DNA from 2 places in the Micrococcus flavus genome. Region 2 is predicted to be linked to the other one. Evidence: predicted binding sites of a transcription regulator. Region 2 holds the regulator's gene; the other holds the start of a gene.
The links. Region 2 encodes HrcA, which represses chaperone genes, less so after heat shock. Its sites were predicted from a motif close to TTNGCACTCGNNNNNNNCGAGTGCNAA; they were not measured.
Positions count from the first base shown of each region.

Region 1: groL (chaperonin GroEL) is a predicted target of HrcA. The motif match lies at 4,760-4,786, and genes of this name have one in related genera.

Region 1 is NZ_JACHMC010000001.1:1,931,280-1,938,510, reverse strand. Features, by position in the region: gene BJ976_RS09005 (S8 family peptidase) at 1-197, shown strand, start outside; tRNA gene BJ976_RS09000 (tRNA-Val) at 382-455, shown strand; gene BJ976_RS08995 (threonine/serine exporter family protein) at 555-2,462, shown strand; gene BJ976_RS08990 (uracil-DNA glycosylase) at 2,484-3,161, opposite strand; gene BJ976_RS08985 (DUF3263 domain-containing protein) at 3,214-3,531, shown strand; gene BJ976_RS08980 (LytR C-terminal domain-containing protein) at 3,536-4,624, shown strand; gene groL (chaperonin GroEL) at 4,916-6,550, shown strand; gene BJ976_RS08970 (DUF4031 domain-containing protein) at 6,774-7,231, opposite strand, start outside.
Region 2 is NZ_JACHMC010000001.1:1,036,951-1,044,181, forward strand. Features, by position in the region: gene lepA (translation elongation factor 4) at 1-365, shown strand, start outside; gene hemW (radical SAM family heme chaperone HemW) at 366-1,643, shown strand; gene BJ976_RS12180 (DUF4870 domain-containing protein) at 1,665-2,114, opposite strand; gene BJ976_RS04815 (DUF3097 family protein) at 2,243-3,100, opposite strand; gene hrcA (heat-inducible transcriptional repressor HrcA) at 3,270-4,283, shown strand; gene dnaJ (molecular chaperone DnaJ) at 4,339-5,475, shown strand; gene BJ976_RS04830 (16S rRNA (uracil(1498)-N(3))-methyltransferase) at 5,472-6,242, shown strand; gene BJ976_RS04835 (PhoH family protein) at 6,365-7,231, shown strand, end outside.

The DNA of each region.
Region 1 (7,231 bases), 890 kb from region 2:
TGCAGGTGGTGGACGGCTACTACGGCACCTACACCCTGAAGTCGCACTCCAACCTGGACCGCGGTCCGTACACCACCCACGCGGTGGACCTGTCCCGCTTCGCCGGGAAGACCGTGACCCTGCGCTTCAAGGGCACCGAAAACTACTCGGCCGCCACGGTGTTCCGGATCGACGACGTCTCCGTCACCGCGCGCTGACCCGCGCGGCCGGATCACGCGCACCCGGGCCGCCGTCCCCTCGCGGGGCGGCGGCCCGTCCGCCTCCGGTCCCGCGTGGTCGAGAAAGCCCCAGGCCCACCCGGGCGTCGGATTTGCCCGGTGGGGGAGGGTCCGGTACAGTTCAGCGAGTCGTCCGGGCCCTCCGCGGCCGGGTCGGACCCCTGGATCTTTAGCTCAGTTGGTTAGAGCGTTCGCTTCACACGCGAGAGGTCGCTGGTTCGAGTCCAGTAAGATCCACCGCCGCAAGGGCCCTCCTCCGGGAGGGCCCTTGCGCATGTCCGGGAGAGCGGGGAGCGCCTGCCCGGTGAGGCACGAGGCAAGGACACGGTGAGCAGCGTGGACCCACAGACCCCCCGAGACCGTCCCCAGGCGCCCGCGGCGGAGCCCGCCCCCCAGGCGGGTCCCATCCCGGTGCTGCGCCCCGCCGTCGTCCCCTCCGTTCCGCCGGAGGCCGCGGAGGAGACGGCCGACGTGGCCGCGTCCCCGACCCGTGACGAGGGCCCCGAAGAGGTCCTGCCGCCGGTCCTCGCCCCCGCCACCGCGGCACTGCCCGCCACACCGGGGGACGTCCCCCCGGCCGACGCGCGGTCGGACGAGCATCCCGACGCCGACCCGCCGCCCGCCGAGGCCCCGGGCCCCGCGGCCGACGCGCCGCTGACCGCGCCGCCGCTGTCCGAGGCCGTGCCGACGTCCGTCCTGGCCCCCGTGGAGGGCGTGGCCCCCACCGCCGAGCAGGCCGCGGAGACGGTCCCGGACCTCGTGGTCCCCGAGCCGGTGCTGCCCCACGGGCCCGAGGAGCCGCGGGGGCGCCGTCGTCGCCGGCAGGGGCGGGACCACCACCGGGCGGTGTTCGAGGAGACCCTGCCCACGCAGGCCCTCGTGATGGTGGACCGCCTGCAGGCCTCCCCGTACGGGCGACGCATGCGCTCGACCCTGAGCCGGCGGCGAGAGCAGGACGAGCAGGCCCTGGAGGCGCGCACCACGCTGGACTTCGCCCTCAAGCTGGGGGAGACCATGTTCGGCTTCGGGGCGACCTCGCTGGACGTGGAGACCTCGATCATCGTGGTGACGCAGGCCTACGGGGTCCACGAGACGGAGGTGGACCTGACCAACCAGGCCATCTCCCTGAACTACGCGCCCGACTCGAGCCGCGGCGAGGTGCCGTACACGCTCCAGCGCGTGGTGCGCTCCTACTCCACGAACTACGAGGGGCTCGTGGCGGTGCACCGCCTCGTGGAGGAGATCTCCGACGGGATGGTCGAGCGCGCGGAGGCCCAGCGTCGGCTCGTCGAGATCCGCCACCGGCCCAAGCCGTACCCGCCGGCGCTGGAGATTCTCATGGCGGGCGTGTTCGTGGCCTGCTTCGTCCCCTTCATCGGCGGCACCTGGCAGGGCGCCCTGCTGGGGATGGCCTCCACGTGGTTCGTCTTCTGGCTGCACACGCGGACCATGGCGTTCCTGCCGGAGATCTACTCCGTGATGATCGGCTCGTCGCTGGCCACGGCGGTCGCGTTCGGCGCGTACGTCCTCGAGGTGCCGATCAACCCCGCCCTGATGGTGGCCGGGGGCATCATGATGCTGCTGCCCACCTCGCGATTCGTGACGGCCGTGCTGGACGCCATCAACGGCTTCCCCGTGACGGCCGCCGGCCGCTTCATCTCCACGATGCTCGTCTTCGTCGGCATCATGGCGGGCATCATGGTGTCCGTCGCCGCGGCGGACCTCGCCGGCTTCCCCCGTCTCGACCTGGCCGCGCAGGTGTCCGCGGACTATCCCGCGCCGCTGCTGCTGGTCCTGGTGCTCGTCGCCACCGCGGCGGACGCCGTCGTCGAGCGCTCGGGCTGGCGGACCCTCCTGGCCTCCTGCGCGGTGACCGGCGCGGCGTTCTGCGCCCACACCCTGATCGCTGGCCTGGGCGTGGGCCCCACCCTCCTGCCGGCGTCCGCGGCCGCCGTCGTCGGCTTCCTGGGGAGGATCGTGGCCCTGCGCGTGGGCGCCCCGCCGATCGTGGTGCTGGTGCCCAGCATCCTGTTCCTGCTCCCTGGCTTCGCGATCTTCCGCGGCCTGTACGAGTTCACCGTGGAGACCACGTCCACGGTGGCCGGCGTGGCCGGGATCGTGAGCGCCCTCGTGGTGGTGGTGGGCATCGGCGCGGGCGCGGTGTTCGGAGACACCCTCGCCCGGCCCGTGACGGCCCGCCTGGTCGAGCACCGGAGCATCGGCCCGGAGGGGCGGCAGCGCTGACCCGGCCCGTCCCCGCTCGGCTCAGTCGGGAATGCGCCAGTCCACGGGCTCGGCGCCGGCGGCCTCGAGCAGGGCGTTGACCCGACTGAACGGGCGCGAGCCGAAGAACCCGCGGCTCGCGCTCAACGGGGAGGGGTGCGGAGACTCGACGACGCCGGCCCCGCCCTCGCGCAACAGCGGCGCCATGCGCCGCGCGTCGCTGCCCCATAGCAGGCCGACCAACGGGGTGCCGCGGGACACGAGGGCCCGCACGGCCGCCTCGGTGACCTCCTCCCACCCGATGCCGCGGTGGCTGCCGCTCGCCCCCGCCCGGACGGTCAGGACCCGGTTCAGCAGCAGGACGCCCTGCCCGGTCCACGCGGTGAGGTCTCCGTGGGTGGCCGGCGGGATGCCGAGGTCGTCGTGCAGCTCGCGGTAGATGTTCGCGAGGGAGCGGGGCAGGGGGCGGACGTGGCGGTCGCACGCGAAGCACATGCCGATCGGGTGGCCCGGCGTGGGGTACGGGTCCTGGCCCAGGACCAGCACCCGCACGTCCTCGAACGGCTGCCGGAAGGCCCGCAGCACGTGCTCCGGCGCGGGCAGGACCTGCTCCCCGGCCGTGCGGCGCGCGATCAGGTCCGCGCCGATGCGTTCGAGGGTGTCGGAGGAGTCGGCCAGTGCGGCGGCCCATCCCGGGTCCAGGGGTGCGATCAGGTCCATGCGCCCGAGCGTAGTGGCCGGCCGCCCGCGACTGACCAGTAGAGTGGCCGTCATGCTCCCGTCCGCCGCCCCCGACCCCGGACGGGGACGCGCCGCCGGGCTCACGGACCTGGAACGGGCGGTGCTGGACCTGGAGTCGCGGACCTGGCGCCATGCCGGAGCCAAAGACCATGAGATCCGCGAACGCCTGGGCGTCAGCCCGACCGCCTACTATCAGATGTTGAACGGACTGCTGGACCGGGAGGCCGCACTGGCCTACCGCCCGCTGCTCGTGACCCGGCTGCTGCGCTCGCGCGGCACCCGCAGCCGGGCCCGGCGCGGCCCGGCACCGGACCCGCCCGCCTCACCCTCGTCCCCGCAGGAGTACTAGACCGATGGCCTACCCCGCCGACCGCTTCGACGACGTCCCCGAGTACACCGATCAGCACGGCGCTCACCGGGAGGCGTTCGCCGCCGCCCCTGCGGCCGGGGCCGCGGGCGCCACCGCCGCCGGCGGTGGCGGTGGCGGTGTCCTGAAGTGGCTGCTGGCCGCCGCGGCCGCAGTCCTGCTGCTGGGCCTGTTCCTCGGCCTGGTCCTGCCGCGCCTGACCGGCGGCGGCGACGAGCCGGTGGCCGGCGGGGACGCCTCGACGTCCGAGCCCGCTCCCGCGGCCTCCTCGCCGGCGACCGAGTCGGGCGCCGCCCCGGCGCCCTCGTCCTCCGCGGATCCGGCCGCCTCGTCCACTCCGGCGGCCTCGTCCTCCGCCGACCCGGCGCAGGCCTCGCAGGACGCCGAGCGTTCCCAGGCCGCCGCCCAGTCCGCCGCGGCTGCGCAGTCGGCCGACGCCGCGCGCTCCCGGGCCGCCGCCGAGTCCGCCGCGGCCGAGTCCGCCGCCGCCGAGTCCTCCCGTGCCGCCGCGTCCCGCTCCACCGAGGAGGCCGCCCAGGCCGCCGCCGCGGCCGAGGCCTCCCGGTCCATCGCGGCCGAGGCCTCCCGCTCGGCCGTCGCGGAGGCCTCCCGGTCCATCGCCGCCGAGGCGTCCCGCTCCGCGGCCGCCCAGGCTGAGGCGTCCCGCTCTGCCGCTGCCCAGGCTGAGGCGTCCCGCTCTGCAGCCGCCCAGGCTGAGGCGTCCCGCTCTGCCGCTGCGCAGGCCGAGGCGTCCCGCTCTGCGGCCGCCGAGGCGGAGGCCTCCCGCTCCGCTGCGGCCGAGGCGGCCGCGGTGAAGAAGAACCCCGTGATCGTGTACAACGCCACGCGCATCAACGACCTGGCGGCCTCATACGCCGCGCGTCTGGAGGACGAGGGCTTCACCCGGGTGGACGCCCGCAATTGGCGCGGCCGCGGCGTGACCGCTGACGTCGTCCTGTACAACTCGCCCGCGCAGCGTGCCACGGCCGAGGCCGTGGGCCGCGAGCTCGGCTTCCCCGTGGAGCGCGTACCCAACCTGCAGGTGAACGGCGTCGCCGTCGTCGTCTTCGGCTGATCCCGCGCCGGCCCCGGCGGCCCCCGTCAGCCCTCCAGCAGGAGGTGCGGCGGGGGCCGTCCGCCGTCTGCGGAACCGGGCAGCCCCGCCCCGGGAGGGCTTTGCACTCTCCCGGGGCGAGTGCTCATAATGGGCTTAGCACTCCGACGGTGTGACTGCCAGCCGTACCCCTGGCGGCCGCACCGGGTCGGAGGACCTGCTCCACCGGTGAGGCCCCACGGGGCCGTCCGTCGCGGGCACCGCCGCGGGTCAGGCACTGCAAGGAAGCCCCCGTCCAGAAAGGACTGCACCATGGCCAAGACCATCGCATTCGACGAAGAGGCCCGCCGCGGCCTGGAGAAGGGCCTGAACACCCTGGCGGACGCCGTCAAGGTGACCCTCGGCCCCCGCGGCCGCAACGTTGTGCTGGAGAAGAAGTGGGGCGCCCCCACGATCACCAACGACGGCGTCTCCATCGCCAAGGAGATCGAGCTCGAGGACCCGTACGAGAAGATCGGCGCGGAGCTCGTCAAGGAGGTCGCCAAGAAGACCGACGACGTCGCCGGCGACGGCACCACCACCGCCACCGTGCTGGCCCAGGCGCTCGTCAAGGAGGGCCTGCGCAACGTGGCCGCCGGCGCCGACCCGATGGCGCTCAAGCGCGGCATCGAGAAGGCCGTCGAGGCCGTGACCGGCGAGCTGCTGGGCGCCGCCCGCGAGATCGAGACCAAGGAGCAGATCGCCGCCACCGCGTCGATCTCCGCCGCCGACAAGCAGATCGGCTCCCTCATCGCCGAGGCCCTGGACAAGGTCGGCAAGGAGGGCGTCATCACCGTCGAGGAGTCCAACACCTTCGGCCTCGAGCTCGAGCTCACCGAGGGCATGCGCTTCGACAAGGGCTACATCTCCGGCTACTTCGTCACCGACGCCGACCGCCAGGAGACCGTCCTCGAGGACCCGTACATCCTGATCGTGAACTCCAAGATCTCCACCGTGAAGGACATGGTGGCGGTACTGGAGAAGGTGATGCAGTCCGGCAAGCCGCTGCTGATCATCGCCGAGGACGTCGAGGGCGAGGCCCTGGCGACCCTCGTGGTCAACAAGATCCGCGGCACCTTCAAGTCCGTGGCCGTGAAGGCCCCGGGCTTCGGCGACCGCCGGAAGGCCATGCTCGCCGACATCGCGATCCTCACCGGCGGCCAGGTCATCTCCTCCGAGGTGGGCCTGTCCCTCGAGACCGCCACCCTGGACATGCTGGGCACCGCCCGCAAGGTGGTCATCACCAAGGACGAGACCACCATCGTCGAGGGCGCCGGCGACGCCGACCAGATCGCCGGTCGCGTGGCCCAGATCCGCTCCGAGATCGAGAACACCGACTCGGACTACGACCGCGAGAAGCTGCAGGAGCGCCTCGCCAAGCTGGCCGGCGGCGTCGCCGTCATCAAGGCCGGCGCGGCCACCGAGGTCGAGCTCAAGGAGCGCAAGCACCGCATCGAGGACGCCGTGCGCAACGCCAAGGCGGCCGTGGAGGAGGGCATCGTCGCCGGCGGCGGCGTGGCCCTCATCCAGGCCGGTGCCAAGGCGTTCGACGGCCTGTCCCTCGAGGGCGACGAGGCCACCGGCGCGAACATCGTGAAGGTCGCCATCGAGGCCCCGCTGAAGCAGATCGCCTTCAACGCCGGCATGGAGCCGGGCGTCGTGGCCGACAAGGTCAAGACCCTCCAGGACGGCCACGGCCTCAACGCCGCCACCGGCGAGTACGAGGACCTGCTGGCCGCGGGCATCAACGACCCGGTGAAGGTCACCCGCTCGGCGCTGCAGAACGCCGCGTCCATCGCGGGCCTGTTCCTCACCACCGAGGCCGTCGTGGCCGACAAGCCGGAGAAGAACCCGGCCGGTGGCGCCGAGGGCATGGACCCGATGGGCGGCATGGGCGGCATGATGTGATCTGCCGCTGAGCCGGCCCGGCTCCGGCCGGGCGCCCAGCACGCGAGGCCCGCCTCCCCTCCGGGAGGCGGGCCTCGCCGCGTCCGGGGACGACGGATCCTGGGGGACGGGCCCCACGGAGCGTTTTCGCACGTGGAACAGGGCCCATTCCACGTTCGAAAGCCCTGAAACGGCCGATTTCACGTTCGAAAGTGCGGGGGTGGGGCGGGGGCGGACGGGTCGGTCAGGCGCGGAGCGCGGCGAGCTCCCGGGCGAGGTTCTCCCGCGCCGTGGCCTCCCAGCGCGCCCGGCCGGCGGCGGTGGCGAACAGGTGGTCGGCCGCCAGGAGCCCCTCCAGGACGCGCGCCCGGCCGGTCCGCCACTGCTCCTGCGTGACGTGGGCGAAGTCGGCGCGGACCGCGCGGACGTAGGCGTCGTAGGCCTGGGCGCAGCGGCCCAGCACCTCGAGGTCCGCGTCGCTGAGCACCGCCCCGGCCGCGTCCCCGGGCGCGGGCCGGTGGTCCGAGGTCAGACGCACCAGGCGTGCCGTCTCGGCGACGACGTCGGCCGGCACCGCCAGCCCGGGCGAGGCCAGCATGCGCTCGGCCAGACGGGCGGAGTCCTCCTCGTCCTGCCCCGTCGGCCGGGCGGGGTCGGCGTCGTACACCGCGTCGTGGAACCACGCGGCCAGGCGCACGGCGC
Region 2 (7,231 bases):
AGGTGGACATCCTGCTCCAGGGCGAGCAGGTGGACGCGTTCTCGGCCATCACCCACAAGGACAACGCCTACTCCTACGGGACCATGATGACGGGCAAGCTCAAGGAGCTCATCCCGCGCCAGCAGTACGAGGTGCCGATCCAGGCCGCCATCGGCTCGCGCATCATCGCCCGCGAGAACATCCGCGCGATCCGCAAGGACGTGCTCTCCAAGTGCTACGGCGGCGACATCTCCCGCAAGCGCAAGCTGCTCGAGAAGCAGAAGGAGGGCAAGAAGCGCATGAAGATGGTGGGCCGCGTCGAGGTGCCGCAGGAGGCGTTCATCGCCGCCCTGTCCTCGGACGGCGCCGAGCCGGCGAAGAAGTAAGTGCCCGCCGTCCTGCCGCTGGGCCAGCCCGTGCCCGACGACGGCACGTTGCCTCCCGAGGTCGCCGCGCGCGTGCGCGCCGCGGCGGAGGCGGGGGAGCCCCGCACGTTCAGCCTCTACGTGCACGTGCCCTTCTGCACCGTGCGATGCGGCTACTGCGACTTCAACACCTACACGGCGGAGACGTTCGGTCCGGGCGCCGGCCGCGGCGACTACTGGGAGTCCGCCGTGGCGGAGCTGGACCACGCCGTCGCCGCCCTGGAGCGCTCGGGGGTGCCCGCGCGCCCGCTGCACACCGTCTTCGTCGGCGGGGGCACGCCCACGCTCCTGCCGGCCTCCCACCTGGTGCGCATCCTGGCGGAGGCCCGCGAGCGCTTCGGCCTGGCCGAGGGCGCGGAGGTGACCACGGAGGCGAACCCGGACACGCTCACCCCGGAGTACGTGGCGGAGCTGGCCGAGGGCGGGTTCACGCGCCTGTCCGTGGGGATGCAGTCCGTCGTGCCACACGTGCTGTCCACGCTGGAGCGCACGCACACCCCGGCGAACGTGCCGGCCGCGGTGGCGGCGGCGCGGGCGGCGGGGCTGGAGGTGTCCCTGGACCTGATCTACGGCACGCCGGGGGAGTCCCTGGCGGACTGGCGCACCACGCTGGAGGCGGCGGTGGCCATGGCCCCGGACCACGTGAGCGCGTACTCACTGATCGTGGAGGAGGGCACCCGGTTCGGCGCGCAGGTGGCGCGCGGGCAGGTGCCGGACGTGGACCCGGACCTGCAGGCGGACGAGTACCTGCTGGCGGAGGAGCTGCTCTCCGCGGCCGGCTTCCGGTGGTACGAGGTGTCCAACTGGGCGCACGACCCGGAGGGCGCCGGTGTGCACCGGGCCCGGCACAACGTGGCGTACTGGCGGGACCAGGACTGGTGGGGCGTCGGCCCCGGCGCCCATTCGCACCTGGCCGGCGTGCGGTTCTGGAACGCCAAGCACCCGGCCGCCTACGCGCAGCGCCTGGCCACGGGCGTCACCCCCGCGGTGGGACGGGAGATCCCCGACGACGACGCGCGCCGCCTCGAGCGCATCATGCTCGCCGCGCGGACGGTGGAGGGCCTGCCCCTGGCCGAGGTGCGGGACGGGATGGACCCGGAGACGCTGCGCGCCCGGGTGGCGGCGCTGATCGCCGACGGGCTGGTGGACGGGCCGGCCGCGCTGGCCGGGACCGTGGTGCCCACGCTGGCCGGGCGGCTGCAGAACGACCGGATCGTGCGGGACCTGGCCGGGTTCTGAGCCGGCCTGCGCCCGGGCGCGTCAGCGCAGCAAGCGCAGGTTGAACGGGTACCGGAAGGGGCGGCCCTTGGCCACGTGGGAGGCGCCCATGACGCCGTAGAGCGCCAGGGCGATCCAGACGAGGCCGCCGAGGATCGCCAGGAGGTCCCCGATGTGGGGGATGCCGCTGAGGAAGAACAGCAGCAGCAGCACGAGGGTGGGGGCCAGGGAGAAGTTCAGCGCCTCCTTGGACTCCTGCGCGGTGAACGGTCCGCGGTCCCGGTAGAGCAGCCAGACCACGAGGGGACCCACGGCCGTCAGGGCCAGGGAGAGGTGGGCCAGGGCGGCGCGGTCCCGGTCCTGCTTGGCGGTCAGGGGCCCGCGGCGTCCGGCGGCGTCGCGCAGCCAGGCCGGGGCCTCGGGGCCGGCCCCGCGCGGCGGGGCGGCGGGGGCCGCGGCGTCGGGGGTGCGGCTGCTGTCGGTGGTGACCACGGTGCTCCTCGTCGGATCGGACGGCCCCGGCGCCTCGTGCGTGAGGGGACGCGCGCGGCGTCCGGGCCAGCCCAGTGTACCGACGGCGCCCGCCCGCTCCGGAGTGCCACCCGGAGCGGGGACGACGGTCAGGACCCCGGCGCGGTGAGGAAGTCGATCAACTCCTCGACCCGTCCCAGCAGCGCCGGCTCGAGGTCGGCGTAGGTGGAGACGTGGGAGAGGAGCCGCTTCCAGCCCAGGCCCGTCGCCTCCTTGGTGCCGTGCGGCCAGCCGAGGCCCCGCAGGACGCCGGTCTTCCAGTCCTGGCCCCTCGGCACCACGGGCCACGCCTCGACGCCGAGCACGGCCGGCTTGATGACCTGCCACACGTCCACGTACGGGTGGCCGAGGATCAGCACGTTGCCGGCGGCGCCGGGCACGCGCATGGCCTCCGCGGCGATCCGCTCCTCCTTGGACCCGGCCACGAGATGGTCCACGAGGATGCCGAGGCGACGGCCGGGGCCGGGGGAGAAGTCACGGATCGCCCCGGCGAGGTCGTCCACGCCGTGCAGGGGCTCCACCACGATCCCCTCCAGGCGCAGGTCCTCGCCCCAGACCTTCTCCACGAGCTCGGCGTCGTGCACGCCCTCCACCCAGATCCGGGAGGCGCGGGCCGTGCGGGCCCGCGCGCCGGCCACCCGGCGGGAGCCGGAGGCGGTGCGAGCGGGGGCGGCGGGCGCGGACGCGCGCGGGGGCACCAGCACCACGGGCTCGCCGTCGATCCAGAAGCCCGGGCCGAGCGGGAAGCCCCGGCGCACACCCCGGCGGTCCTCGAGCACCACCACGTGCGTCCCGCCGGAGCGCTCCAGGGCGACGACGGCGCCCACGAACCCGCTCGTGACGTCCTCCACCACGGTGCCCGGGCGGGCCTGGGCCTCGACGGCGGCGCGACCGGCCGGGCGGGTCAGGTCCTCGTGGGCCCCCGGCCCCCAGCTGCTCCAGTCCATGGGGACACACGCTAGCAATCGCCAGGAACCCGTCCGCTCGCCTGTGGGCGGAACGGGCGCGCCCGCCGCGACGCCGGACGGGGGCGGTCGCTAGCATTGGCACTTGTCCGCGCCGAGTGCCAGCGGACGTCCGTGCCCGTCCGCCCGTCAGCCCCGGAAGGAGACCCCCGTGACCGACCAGCCGCGCCGCCTGCAGGTGCTCCAGGCCATCGTGGAGGACTACGTCTCCCTGCGGGAGCCGGTGGGCTCGAAGGCGCTCGTGGAGCGGCACGGCCTGGGCGTGTCCTCGGCCACGGTGCGCAACGAGATGGCCGCGCTCGAGGAGGAGGGGCTGATCGTGGCCCCGCACACCTCGGCCGGCCGCGTGCCCACGGACAAGGGCTACCGCGTGTTCGTGAACCGGATCTCCGAGGTCAAGCCGCTCTCCGCCGCCGAGCGCCGCGCCGTGCGCACGCTCCTGGACTCGGAGGCGGACACCGAGCACATGATGGAGACCACCGTGCGGCTGCTCGCGCAGCTCACCCACCAGGTGGCCGTGGCCCAGTTCCCGCACGAGGACGGCTCCACCGTCCGGCACCTGGACCTCGTCTCGCTCGCCCCCACGCGCGCACTGGTGGTCCTCATCCTCTCCACCGGCCGTGTGGACCAGCGGCTCGTCACCTTCGACGAGCCCGTGGCGGACGAGGACCTCGCTGTGCTGCGGGCCCTGCTGCTCTCCCTGATCGACGGCCTCGGCCCCCTCCAGGCGGCGGCCGTCCTGGACGCGGCCGCGGACCGGGTGCCGCCGCCGCGGCGGGCGAGCGCCGACGTCGTGGTGGCGGCGGTGCGGAGCCTGCTCGAGGCGGGCCGGCAGGACCGGATCGTGCTGGCCGGCACGGCCAACCTGGCCCGCAGCCCCCAGGACTTCCGGTCCTCGATCGGCCCCATCCTGGAGGCCCTCGAGGAGCAGGTGGTGCTGCTGCGCCTGCTCACCGAGATGGAGCAGGACGCCCACGGGGTGTCCGTGCGGATCGGCGCGGAGAACGGCGCCTCCCTGGCGGACACCTCGGTGGTGGCCGCCGCCTACGGGCCCAGCGCCGTGGCCAAGGTCGGCGTGATCGGCCCCACCCGCATGGACTACCCCGGGACCATGGCCGCGGTCCGGGCGATCGCCCGCTACCTCTCGCGCATCCTCACCACCTGAGCGCGGCCCGCGCCGCCCCCCACCAGACCCGACCCGACCGAAGGGACCCCACCCCATGGCTGATCACTACGAGACCCTCGGCGTCGGCCGCGACGCCAGCGCCGAGGAGATCCGGCGCGCGTACCGCAAGCTCGCCCGCACCCACCACCCGGACGTGAACCCCGGCCCGGAGGCGGCCGAGGAGTTCAAGCGCATCTCCCACGCGTACGAGGTGCTCTCGGACGAGGACAAGCGCCGGATCTACGACGCCACGGGCAACGAGAACGGCACCGCCGGCGGGTTCGGCGGCGGAGGCTTCGGGGGCGCCGGGTTCGGCGGGTTCGCGGACATCTTCGAGACGTTCATGAACGCCGCGGGCGGCGCCGGACGCGGACCGGTGCCGCGCGCCCGGCGCGGCCAGGACGCGCTCGTCACGGCGCGGATCGAGCTCAAGGACGCCGTGTTCGGCGGGGAGACCACCCTGCAGCTGGACACCGCCGTGCCGTGCGAGCGCTGCCACGGCACGTGCTGCGAGCCGGGCACCCAGCCGGAGACCTGCTCCACGTGCCGCGGCCAGGGCATGACCCAGCGTCCCGTGCGCTCCATGCTCGGCACCGTCATGGCCACGGAGACCTGCCACATGTGCCAGGGCTTCGGCACCGTCCTGCCGCACCCGTGCACGGAGTGCTCCGGCCAGGGGCGCGTGCGCGCCGAGCGCCCGCTCACCCTGCGCATCCCCGCCGGCGTGGACGACGGCACCCGCATCCACCTGGCCGGCCGCGGCGAGGCCGGCCCCGGCGGCGGCCCCAACGGCGACCTCTACGTGGAGGTCCAGGTGCGCCCGGACCCGGTGTTCCGCCGCGAGGGGGACCATCTGGCCACCACCGTCACCGTGCCCATGGCGGCCGCCGCCCTCGGCACCTCGATCACGTTGGAGACCCTGGACGGCCCCCACGAGGTGGAGATCGAGCCGGGCACCCAGTCCGGGCACGTGGAGACCGTGCGCGGGCTCGGCGTCGGGCGGCTGCGCGGCACCGGCCGCGGCGACCTCAAGGTGGACGTCGTGGTGACCACCCCCACCGACCTCACCGCGGAGCAGCGCAAGCTGCTCGAGGCCCTCGCCACCTCGCGCGGGGAGCAGGTGGAGCACGGCGCGCCGCCGCAGTCCAAGGGGATGTTCGCCCGACTGCGCGAGAACCTGAAGAACCTGTGACCGCGCCGCTGTTCCTCCTGGCACCCGGTGCGCTCGACGGCGTCGGGCCCGGGGCCGAGGTCGTCCTCACCGGGGCCGAGGCCCGGCATGCGGGCGCGTCGATGCGCCTGGAGACGGGGGAGGCGGTCCTCGTGGCGGACGGGGCGGGGGCGCGGGCGCGCGGCACCGTGGTCTCCGCCGCCGCGGACGAGGTCCGCGTGCGGGTCGAGGAGTCGACCCCCGAGCCAGCGCCGGCCCCGCGCCTGGTGCTGGTCCAGGCCCTGTCCAAGGGGGACCGGGACCTGATGGCCGTCCAGGCCGCCACGGAGCTCGGCGTGGACGCCGTGGTGCCGTGGGAGGCCGAGCGGTCCATCGTGCGGTGGAAGGGCGCCAAGGCGGATCGCGCCCACCGCAAGTGGGAGGACACCGTGCGCGCCGCCGCCAAGCAGGCCCGCCGCGGGCGGGTCCCGGAGGTCCGCGCGGCTGTCTCCGGCGCCCGCGTCGCGGAGCTCGCCCGCACCCCCGCTCACGACGGCGGCGCCCGCCTCGTCCTGGTCCTCCACGAGGCCGCCGAGCAGGGCCTGTCCGCGGTGTCCGAGGCGGAGCTGGCAGGGGCCTCCGAGGTGCTGCTCGTCGTCGGCCCGGAGGGCGGGGTGTCCGAGGCGGAGCTGGCGGCCGCCGTCGACGCCGGGGCGCGCCCGGTCCTGCTGGGCCCGCACGTGCTGCGGGCCTCCACCGCGGGCCCGGCGGCCCTGGCCGTGCTGCAGCACCGGCTCGGCCGGTGGTGAACCCCGGCGGCGGCTCGCGGGACCGCCCCCGTGCGGAGCGGCACCGGCCCTAGACTGGGCGGGCCGGGCGGTGCGCCGACCGGCCCCACCCGTCCCCGGCACCGAAGGTGATCCGCCGCATCGTGAGCGTCCCGTCCGTCCCCCTCACCCCCACCGTGTCCGCGGAGGAGGTCGTCAGCTTCGAGTCCGCCGAGATCATGGTGCGGACCCTCGGCGCGCAGGACGCGCTGCTGCGCATCCTCGCCGGCGTGTTCCCGGCCGTCGACATCTCCGTCCGGGACCAGGCGCTGGGCCTGCGCGGCCCGGCCGAGGCCGTGGGCCAGGCCCGCCGCGTGGTGGAGGACCTGCGCTCGCTCGCCCGACGGGACGCCCCCGTCACCCCCGAGGTGATGGAGCAGGTGGTCACCCTGGTGCGCGGCGGCGCGGCCGGACGCGGGGCCGGCGCCCTGCACCTGGACTCGATCCTCTCCGGCCGGGGCCGCAAGATCCGCGCCAAGACGCTGCACCAGCAGGACTACGTGGAGGCGATCGACCGGTCCACCGTGGTGTTCGGCCTGGGCCCGGCCGGCACCGGCAAGACGTACCTGGCCATGGCCAAGGCCGTGCAGGCGCTGCAGGCCAAGGAGGTCAACCGGATCATCCTCACCCGCCCCGCGGTCGAGGCCGGCGAGCGCCTGGGCTTCCTGCCCGGCGGCCTGTCCGAGAAGATCGACCCGTACCTGCGCCCCCTGTACGACGCGCTGCACGACATGATCGAGCCGGAGTCCATCCCGCGCCTCATGGAGGCCGGGACCATCGAGGTGGCCCCGCTGGCGTACATGCGCGGGCGCACGCTCAACGACGCGTTCGTGATCCTGGACGAGGCGCAGAACACCACGCCCAAGCAGATGAAGATGTTCCTCACCCGCCTGGGCTTCGGCGCCCGCATGGTGGTCACGGGGGACACCTCCCAGGTGGACCTGCCGCGCGGCACGCAGTCCGGGCTGGCC